Regions from separate parts of the Kitasatospora sp. NBC_01266 genome, predicted to be linked through region 1. Evidence: riboswitches for the same ligand, from Rfam matches in the RefSeq annotation. Region 1 holds a riboswitch; each other region holds the start of a gene.

The links. A riboswitch is a leader RNA that binds a small molecule or an ion and turns the genes downstream of it on or off. The one in region 1 is predicted to bind cobalamin.
Region 2: linked by a shared signal. The riboswitch ahead of OG403_RS29260 (HoxN/HupN/NixA family nickel/cobalt transporter) and the one ahead of OG403_RS23330 (ribonucleoside-diphosphate reductase subunit alpha) in region 1 are both predicted to bind cobalamin.
Region 3: linked by a shared signal. The riboswitch ahead of cobN (cobaltochelatase subunit CobN) and the one ahead of OG403_RS23330 (ribonucleoside-diphosphate reductase subunit alpha) in region 1 are both predicted to bind cobalamin.

What each region holds. Positions count from the first base shown of each region.
Region 1 is NZ_CP108458.1:5,332,528-5,335,794, forward strand. Features, by position in the region: gene OG403_RS23330 (ribonucleoside-diphosphate reductase subunit alpha) at 1-1,907, opposite strand, end outside; cobalamin riboswitch at 2,099-2,228, opposite strand; gene OG403_RS23335 (cellulase family glycosylhydrolase) at 2,458-3,267, shown strand, end outside.
Region 2 is NZ_CP108458.1:6,816,770-6,820,036, reverse strand. Features, by position in the region: gene OG403_RS29265 (APC family permease) at 1-162, shown strand, start outside; gene OG403_RS29260 (HoxN/HupN/NixA family nickel/cobalt transporter) at 183-1,334, opposite strand; cobalamin riboswitch at 1,369-1,587, opposite strand; gene OG403_RS29255 (MBL fold metallo-hydrolase) at 1,775-2,749, opposite strand; gene OG403_RS29250 (helix-turn-helix domain-containing protein) at 2,733-3,267, opposite strand, start outside.
Region 3 is NZ_CP108458.1:2,199,849-2,203,115, forward strand. Features, by position in the region: gene OG403_RS09030 (VOC family protein) at 1-328, shown strand, start outside; gene OG403_RS09035 (hypothetical protein) at 557-1,273, shown strand; cobalamin riboswitch at 1,396-1,520, shown strand; gene cobN (cobaltochelatase subunit CobN) at 1,550-3,267, shown strand, end outside.

The DNA of each region.
Region 1 (3,267 bases):
TCGCGCTTGAACAGGTTGGAGACCTGCGGCTCGATGCACTCGTAGACGCCGGCGATCGAGGCGATGGTCGCGGTCGGTGCGATCGCCAGCAGCAGCGAGTTGCGCAGGCCGGTGCGGGCGATCGTGCCGCGCAGCGCCGTCCAGCGCTCGGTCCACTGCGGGGTGGCGTCGGCGAAGTGGTCGATGTGCAGCTGGCCGCGGGCGGCGCGGGTCTCGGCGTAGGCCGGGTGCTGCCCGAACTGCTCGGCCAGCTCGCTGGAGCGCTCGTAGGCGGTCAGCATGATCCGCTCGGCGATCAGCGTGGAGAGCCGCTTGGCCTCGGCGGAGTCGAAGTCCAGGCCGAGCCGGAAGAAGACGTCCTGCAGGCCCATCACGCCCAGGCCCACCGGCCGCCAGCGGGAGTTGGAGGTGGCGGCCTCGGTGGTCGGGTAGAAGTTGATGTCCACCACCCGGTCCAGGAAGGTCACGGCGGTGCGCACGGTGGCGTCCAGCCGGGCCCAGTCCATGGCGTTCACCAGGTCGGCGGCGGTGGCGCCGGCGGCCACGTGGGCACCGAGGTTGACCGAGCCCAGGTTGCAGACCGCGGTCTCGGAGTCGTCGGTGACCTCCAGGATCTCGGTGCACAGGTTGGAGGAGTGCACCGTGCGGCCGGGCAGCGCGGTCTGGTTGGCGGCGCGGTTGGCGGCGTCCTTGAAGGTCATCCAGCCGTTGCCGGTCTGCGCCAGGGTGCGCATCATCCGGGCGTACAGGGTCTGCGCCGGGATGGTGCGGACCGCCTTGCCGGCCAACTCGGCCTTGCGGTAGGCCTCGTCGAACTCCTCGCCCCACAGGTCGACCAGCTCGGGCACGTCGGCCGGCGAGAAGAGCGACCAGTCGGCGTTGGCGTTGACCCGGCGCATGAACTCGTCCGGGATCCAGTGCGCCAGGTTGAGGTTGTGGGTGCGGCGGGCCTCTTCGCCGGTGTTGTCGCGCAGTTCGAGGAACTCCTCGATGTCCGCGTGCCAGGTCTCCAGGTAGACGCAGGCCGCGCCCTTGCGGCGGCCGCCCTGGTTGACCGCGGCGACCGAGGAGTCCAGGGTGCGCAGGAACGGCACGATGCCGTTGGACTTGCCGTTGGTGCCGCGGATCAGGCTGCCGCGCGAGCGGATCCGGGTGTAGGACAGGCCGATGCCGCCGGCGTGCTTGGAGAGCCGGGCGATCTGGGCGTACCGGGAGTAGATCGAGTCCAGGTTGTCCAGCGGCGAGTCCAGCAGGTAGCAGCTGGACATCTGCGGGTGCCGGGTACCGGAGTTGAACAGGGTGGGCGAGCTGGTCAGGTACTCCAGGCGGCTCATCAGCCGGTAGAGCTCGGCGACCTCGGCCACCGACTGCTCGCTGTCGCCCACCGCCAGGCCGCAGGCGACCCGGAGCAGGAAGTGCTGCGGGCGCTCCACCACCTTGCGGGTGATCGGGTGACGCAGCAGGTAGCGGGACTGCACGGTGCGCAGGCCGAAGTACTCGAAGCGGTCGTCGCCCTGCTCGTCGATCAGCGCGTTCAGCGCCGCGGCGTGCTTGGCCACGAAGGCGGCGGTGGTGTCGCCGATCAGGCCCTCGGCGTGGCCGACGGCGATCGAGGCGGTGAACGAGGTGGCGCCCTGGCCGTTCGCCTCGTCGGCGATCTCCTGGGCGAGCAGCCGGGCGGCCAGCTTCGAGTACTGGGGGTCCTCGGCGATCATCGAAGCGGCGGCGTCCACGGCCAACCCGCGAAGCTCGGCGAAGTCCGAGCCGGCATGGCGGCCGCGCAGCGCGGCGGCGGCGACGTGGCCGGGGTCCACCTGGGGGAGGTCGGCGCTTCGGTCGGTGAGCAGCCGGAGCAGCGCAGTACCGGGGTCGGTCTGGGCGGCGTCGGCGTGTCCCTGTGAGGGCAGGGAAGCAACTGAGGCAGCGACGGTCAAGGCGCTCTCTCCTGGGGCGGCGGCGGGCTGGGAGGCGTCCGTGGCCTGTGCGCGCCGGGCAGGGGAGATGGGCACGCCGAATCGTTGCGGCGCGCGCGTCGTCACCCTGGCCTGCCCGCGAGGCCGGACGGTACTGCGGTGCGTGAAAGGCCTCTGCGGGGAGGCCGGGCGGCACACCGTCGGCAGGTACTCGGACTGGCGGGCCACCCGGGGGCGGGCCCGCTCACCGCTGCGGGGCAGTCCCGGATTCGCACCGGGTTCCCCTGCGTCGACAGCGAGAGTGAGCATACATGTAGTGGTGGCCCCTTCGAGGCACCCCATATGTAGTGTCATGTGTAGTGTCGCGCACACAGCGGGCAGTAAGGCGGTCGGTGCCGGAAGGTCGCCTGACGCCGCGTCGGCGACCGGTCGCGGCTCCGCGGGACGGGGGTCGCCCCGCCACGCGGCGGTCTCAGAACGCTGGCCTAGGCTGTGCCGCATGGTGAGGGACACGGGGAGAAGGCAGCGCCTACGGGCGGCGTTGGTGGCGTTCATCGTATCGGCGGTCGCGACCGTCCTCGCCGGCACCGTCACCACCGCTTCGCCCTCGGCCGGGGCCGCCGCCAAGCCGGGCCCCGGAGCCGTCACGGCCGGCGGGTCGCCCGTGCCGAGCCAGGCGCCGGCGGACCCGGGCAAGCCGCTGCGGATCGGCATCTCCTACGGGGACACCCTCACCTGGAAGAACGACCAGGACCTGGCGACCGGCCTGGGTGACGCCGTGGACACCGGCTCCAAGTGGATCCGGGTCGACCTGTCCTGGGACGACATCCAGCCGGACAGCCCGAAGACCTACGAGTGGCAGCGGTTCGACCGGGTCCTCAGCGCCGCCAAGGCCCGCGGCCTGGAGGTGCTGCCCACCATCGGCTACACCCCGCCGTGGGCCCGCAAGGCGAGCTGCGCCTCGGACGACGCCTGCCCGCCGGCCGACCCGAACCTGTTCGCCGCCTTCGCCGCGGCCGCCGCCAAGCGGTACGCCCCGCAGGGCGTGCACACCTGGGAGGTGTGGAACGAGCCGAACATCCCGTTCTGGGCACCGGCCCCCGACCCGGCCGCCTACACTCAACTGCTCGGCGACACCAGCAAGGCGCTGCGTGCCGCGGACCCCAAGGCCTACATCCTGCTCGGCGGCCTGGCGGCGGTGAGCACCGGCCAGGACGCCGGCTACGTCTCGCAGGGCGACTTCCTCACCGCGGTCTGCAAGCTGGGCGCCAACAAGATGGTGGACGCGATCAGCTACCACCCGTACACCTACCCGTACCTGCCGAGCGCCAAGACCTCGTTCGGCACCGCGATG
Region 2 (3,267 bases), 1.5 Mb from region 1:
CCCGAGACGCAACTGCCGCACCCCTGGCAGCGGCTGCTGCAGAACCAGCGCGGTGTGCTGTTGGACCGGGCGATCCGCCGGCACACCAACGCGGTGATCTGCCGCCTGCGGTTCCGGCTCGACATCCCGCCGCGGCACCCCGCACCGACCGGAATGCGCTGAGCCGACCGGTTATCGAGCGGTCATCGACCGGACGGCCAGCGCTGCTCCACCTTCGCCAGCCGCCAGTACGCCAGCGCACCGGCCCAGACCACCACGAAGAGGCCGACGATCACGAATCCGACGTTGTTCAGGTCGACACCGGAGATCCAGCCGGTCACCGGGTCGGTCAGGTCGAGCTGGTCGTGCAGCACGCCGACCAGCTCGATGGTGCCGATCAGGAAGGCGACGGCGATCGACAGGCCGGTGATGGTGAGGTTGTAGTACACCTTGCGGGTCGGGTTCGAGAACGCCCAGTGGTAGGCGAAGTTCATGAACGTGCCGTCGAGGGTGTCGAACAGGCTCATGCCGGAGGCGAAGAGCAGCGGCAGGCAGAGGATCGCGTACCAGGGCAGGCCGGCGGCGGCACCCGAGCCGGCCATCACCATCAGCGTGACCTCGGTCGCGGTGTCGAAGCCGATGCCGAACAGCAGCCCGATCGGGTACATCTGGCCGGGGCGGGTGATCGACCTGGTCAGCCGGCCCAGCACGCGGTTCATGAAGCCGCGGTTGTCCAGGTGCTTCTCCAGCTCGTGCTCGTCGAACTGGCCCGCCCGCATCGCCTTGAACACCCGGTGGATCCCGGCCAGCGAGACCAGGTTGAGCGCCGCGATCAGGTAGAGGAACCCGCCGGAGACGCTGGTGGAGACCAGGCCGAGCAGCTTGTGGGCACCCGAGTTGTCGTCGGTCAGAGTGCCGACCACCTTGGCCCCGGCCGCGACCAACCCCGCCAGCACCACCACGATGGTGGAGTGGCCGAGCGCGAACCAGAAGCCCACCGAGACCGGGCGCTTGCCGTCCGCCATCAGCTTGCGCGTGGTGTTGTCGATCGCCGCGATGTGGTCGGCGTCGAAGGCGTGCCGCATGCCCAGGGTGTACGCGGTGACGCCGAGTCCGAGGCCGAAGACCTGGTTGCCGACGGTGTAGTGGTGCGGGGCGACCATCGTGACCAGGACGAAGAAGGCGACCACGTGCATGCCCAGGATCACCGCCAGCAGGCCGCCGGTACGGATCCAGTCCCGCCGCTCCCAGGTCAGGGCGGCGGTCGCGGCTCGGGCGGGCCCGGCCGCCGCGGCGGCTTCGGGCATGGCGGCGGAAGCGGGTATGGCGGCGGAAGCGGTTTTGGGCAGGGTCATCTCAGGGCAGCCTCTCCAGCACCTCGTGGACAGTTCGTCGTGCGGTGCCGTGGCCGGTCTCCTGGCTGACAGGTGAAGCGCCCGCGCCGTTCCCGGCCTTCCCGGACGCGTGAAGCGTCCAGTGACCGCCCACCGCGTGACGGTGGGTCTGGTGTGCGCGGACTTCCTGATCACAGTGGCGAGGGCCGCTCCGGACTCCTGTGGCAAGCACAGTGCACCGGTCTTCCCGAACACCACGGCGGGACCACCGTATGGCCCTGGCGGCAATATCCACAAGCCTGCGCAGGTGTGCAGGTATGTGCTGGGCGGGCGTGCTCGGCCCGCTGCTCTTGCAGCCAAGGGCACACAGCGGTGGTCCACGAACGCGGCGGCGCCCTCGAACCGGGCGCGGGAGTCGAGGCGGTTCGGCGAGGCGATTCGCGAGCCGGCCGGCCCGGCCGCTACTTCCTGAACTTGTCCAGCAGTTGGTGGACCAGGCCGCGGGCCATCAGCTTGAGCATGTCGGCCTTGCGCGGCTCGTTGTAGAGGATGAAGTCGTCGAAGCGGTGCACACCGCGCCGGCCGGCCAGGGCCGCCGCCGCGTCGCGGATCGCCGTCAGCTGATCCACCGTCATCTCCAGGGCCCGCTCGTCGGGTTGGTAGCCGGCGCCGATCGGGTACTCCCCGCCGGGGCGGCGGTTCATCTCGACGTGGCAGCCGAGGACGTGGGTGACCGGCCGGGTGCCGGCGAACGCGACCAGCCGCTCCATCGAGGCGAGGAACGCGGCGGAGTCGGCCACGTAGAGCCGGCCCGGCAGCACGGTGTCGCCGGTGAACAGGAGCCCGGTCCACGGGTCGTAGCTGGTGATCGCCGCCTGGTGGTGCCCCGGTGAGGCGAGGATCTCCAGCACTCGGCCGCCCAGGTCGAAAGTGGCCTTCGCCAGGGGCCAGTTGTCGCCGAGGCCGAAGAAGGACCGGACGGCCTCGACCTCCCGGGGAACCACGGTGGTCGCGGGACGGTCGGCGAACTGGGCGTCCGCCGCCACGTGGTCGCCGTGCCCGTGGGTGTGCGCGATCACCAGCTCGTAGGGCGCGCGGCCCTCGTCGTGCTCGGCCGGGTTCCGGTCGAGCCACTCGGCGATCAGCCGGTCGACGGTGGCGCGCAGCGGGAAGAGGTCGGGGTCGGCCGTAGCGCCGGTGTCCAGCAGCAGGGCCCGGTCGTTGCCGAACAGCAGGAAGATGAACGGCGCCTCGTAGTTGACCGACTTGCTCTGGCGCAGGATGACGGTGTGCTCGTCGTAGTGGTGGATCTGGATCGCGGGGTCGTCGGCCGGGCGCCTGCCGGGCGCGCCGTGGATCCAACTGACCGCCAGGGAACCGGTGATGGGCGCCGCGCTCACGAAGTCGATCGGGCCACCGTCAGTCGTCCGCGTCATTCTCGTTCTCCCCCGTTTCGAAGTCCGGCAGCGGAGTCGCCGCCATGAAGTACCGGACGCGGTGGCGTCCGGGCCGGAGCCGGCTGCTGTCCGCCGTGCCCCGGGCGAGGTAGGGCTGGAGCAGGGCCAGCCACTGCGCCTCGAGTTCAGCTGCCTCGTCAGCGGAGAGCACGGCGATCGCGGCGGTGACGGCGGCCTTCGGGACGCCGCGCTCCTCGTCCCGCGCCGCCTGCTCACCGCGCGCCCGGTGATCGAGGATCGCCTGCATCTCCCGTTCCACCACCAGTCGTTCGAGCTGCTGCTTGACCACCGCGTCACCGTCCTCGGCGATCCGCACGGTCGGCTGCGCCTCGGCCACCCGCCACTGCCGCTCGCGACGGTCGCGCCCCGGCCCGGCCTCCTCCACATAGCCGTACTTGGCGAGTTGGCGCAGATGGAAGGAGCAGTTCGCCTGCGGCACGCCGAGGACGCGCCCGCACTGCGCGGCCGTCGCCGGCCCGGTGGTGGCCAGGAGTTCC
Region 3 (3,267 bases), 3.1 Mb from region 1:
CGACGTCACCGTGCCGGAGATGGGCGACTTCCGCTGGCTCACGGTCGGCCCGGTCGGCCAGCCGGACGTCTCGCTCGTGCTGATGGCCGTGCCCGGCGCGCCGGTCTTCGACGCGGACACCCAGGCGCAGATCCGCGAACTGACCGCCAAGGGCGGCGCCGGCTCGGTCTTCCTGACCACCGACGACTGCGACGCCGCGTACCAGGAGCTGTCGGCGCGCGGCGTGGAGTTCAACGAGAAGCCGACCGACCAGCCCTACGGGCGCGACTGCGGCTTCCGCGACCCGTCCGGCAACAACATCCGGCTCACCCAGCTCGCCCCGATGTGACGCCGTCGAGCGGCAGCCGCGCCCGGCCGACCCGAGAGCGGGTCGGCCGGGCGCTGTCGTGGCCATGCCGCGGGGGACCTGTGAGGGATCGGCGCACGCCGTAACGAATGCCGTGGTCTCCGTCACGAACGGGGCTGCCGAGTGGAGTCGACCGGTCCTGTTGCGCTATCAACTATGCCTACACGGTCGTCCGCTGACGGCCCATGGCAAACAACGGGGCATAACTTCATGAGCACCATCAGCAGCACCAAGGCTGTCCGCGGCATGATCGGACTGGCCACCGTCGGCGTCTTCGCGCTGACCGGCTGCGGTCCGGACGAGGTCACCAGCACCACGCCGCCCGCCAGCGCCGCGGCGAGCGGCGGGTTCAAGGACACCACCGCCAAGCCGAGCGCACCGGCGAGCGGCGGCGCGACCAAGGCGGCCAAGCCGACCACGTCGGCCGCGCCGACCGCCACCGCCGACACGGGCGGTGGCGGCGACGACGGGAAGGTGGCCACGGCCGGGCAGAGCTTCAAGATCGGTCAGACCGCGCAGCTCCCGTTCGTCTACGGGGACACCAAGGGCACCATCGCGCTGACCGTCACCACGATCGAGGCGGGCGACCCCGCCGACCTGGCCTCGCTGAAGCTGGGCGACCAGGTCTCCGGCAAGATCCCGTACTACATCCGCTACACGATCAAGAACGTCGGCAGCACCGACCTCTCGTTCAGCACCGTGGACCACATGACCGGCCTGCTGCCGGACGGCACCCAGGGCCAGGACGTGATGGTGATCGGCGAGTTCGACAAGTGCAAGACCGACTCGCTGCCCAGCGGCTTCACCAACGGCCAGACCGCCCAGGGCTGCGCGGTGGTGCTCGCACCGTCGCCCGCGGTGAAGATCACGACGGCCCAGTACTGGGGCGAGCCCTTCTCGCTGGAGAAGGGGCTGACCTGGAAGTAGTCCGCAGGGCCGGCGGCTGAGCCGGCCTCGAGGCGGTGCGGAGAGTGCGCTGGTGCGCGCTCCCCGCACCGCCTTCGCGCCGTCGGGTGCCCGTTAGGATGTCCGCCGGGTGGGCCGCCTGGTCCGCTCACGCCCGAGACGGCGTCAGGGGAGGAAACCGGTGCGACACCGGTGCGGTCCCGCCACTGTGACCAGGGCTCAACGGGCCTTGGGAGCCAGGAACTCCCGCCGTCTCCCCCAGCACCCGGGGCGCGGACCCCGAGGAAGGCCAGCCGCGTGATCCTGCTGCTCTCCACCTCCGACACCGACCTGCTCTCGGCCCGCGCCAGCGCCGGGCCGGTCCCCTACCGCCTGGGCAACCCGGCCCGGCTGCGCGCCGAGGACCTGCCGGAGCTGCTGGACGGCACCGACCTGGTGGTGGTCCGGCTGCTCGGCGGCCGACGCGCCTGGCAGCAGGGCCTGGATGCGCTGCTCGCCGGGCCGCGCCCGGTGATCGTGCTCAGCGGCGAGCAGGCGCCGGACGCGCAGCTGATGGAGCTGTCCACCGTCCCGGCGGGCCTGGCGGCCGAGGCGCACGCCTACCTCGCGCACGGCGGCGCCGCCAACCTGGCCGAGCTGGCCGCCTTCCTCTCCGACACCGTGCTGCTCACCGGGCACGGCTTCGCGCCGCCCGCCTCCGCGCCCGACTGGGGCCCGCTGGAGCGCACCGCCCGCCGCGCCGAAGGCCCGCTGGTGGCCGTCCTCTACTACCGCGCGCACCACATGAGCGGCAACACCGCCTTCGTCGACTCGCTCTGCGCCGCGATCGAGGACGCGGGCGGGCGGGCCAAGCCGCTCTACTGCTCCTCGCTGCGCGGTGCGCCCGCCGAGCTGCTGGCCGAACTCGGCAGCGCCGACGCCATCGTGACCACCGTGCTGGCGGCCGGCGGCACCCGGCCCGCCGACGCGCAGGCGGGCGGCGACGAGGAGGCCTGGGACGCGGGCGCACTGGCCGCACTGGACCGGCCGATCCTTCAGGCGCTCTGCCTGACCTGGTCGCGCGAGACCTGGCAGTCCAGCGACGACGGCCTCTCCCCGCTGGACACCGCCACCCAGGTCGCGGTGCCGGAGTTCGACGGGCGGCTGATCACCGTGCCGTTCTCCTTCAAGGAGCTGGACGAGGACGGGCTGACCGTCTACGTCGCCGACCCCGAGCGCTGCGCCCGGGTGGCCGGGATCGCGGTCCGGCACGCCCGGCTGCGCCACATACCCGCCGCCGAGCGGCGGTTGGCCGTGGTGCTCTCCGCCTACCCGACCAAGCACGCCCGGGTCGGCAACGCGGTCGGCCTGGACACCCCGGCCAGCGGGGCCCGCCTGCTGCGCCGCCTGCGCGACGAGGGCTGGGAGCTGGGCGAGGGCTTCCCGGGGATGGAGCCCGTCGAGGGCGAGCACGAGGGTGACGCGCTGATCAAGGCGCTGATCGACGCCGGTGGTTACGACCAGGACTGGCTCACCGAGGACCAGCTGGCCCGCAACCCGGTGCGCATCCCCGCCGCCGACTACCGCCGCTGGTACGCCGAACTGCCCGCCGCGCTGCGCGAGCGGGTCGAGGAGCACTGGGGTCCGGCGCCCGGCGAGCTCTACCTGGACCGCAGCCGGAACCCGGACGGCGACCTCGTGCTGGCCGCGCTGCGCGCGGGCAACCTGCTGGTGCTGGTCCAGCCGCCGCGCGGCTTCGGCGCCAACCCGGTGGCCATCTACCACGACCCCGACCTGCCGCCGAGCCACCACTACCTGGCCGCCTACCGCTGGATCGCCGCCGCACAGGCGGACGGCGGCTTCGGCGCCGACGCCGTGGTGCACCTGGGCAAGCACGGCAACCTGGAGTGGCTGCCCGGCAAGACCTCCGCGCTCTCCGCCGAGTGCGGGCCGGACGCGGCGCTCGGCGACCTGCCGCTGATCTACCCGTTCCTGGTCAACGACCCGGGCGAGGGCACCCAGGCCAAGCGCCGCGC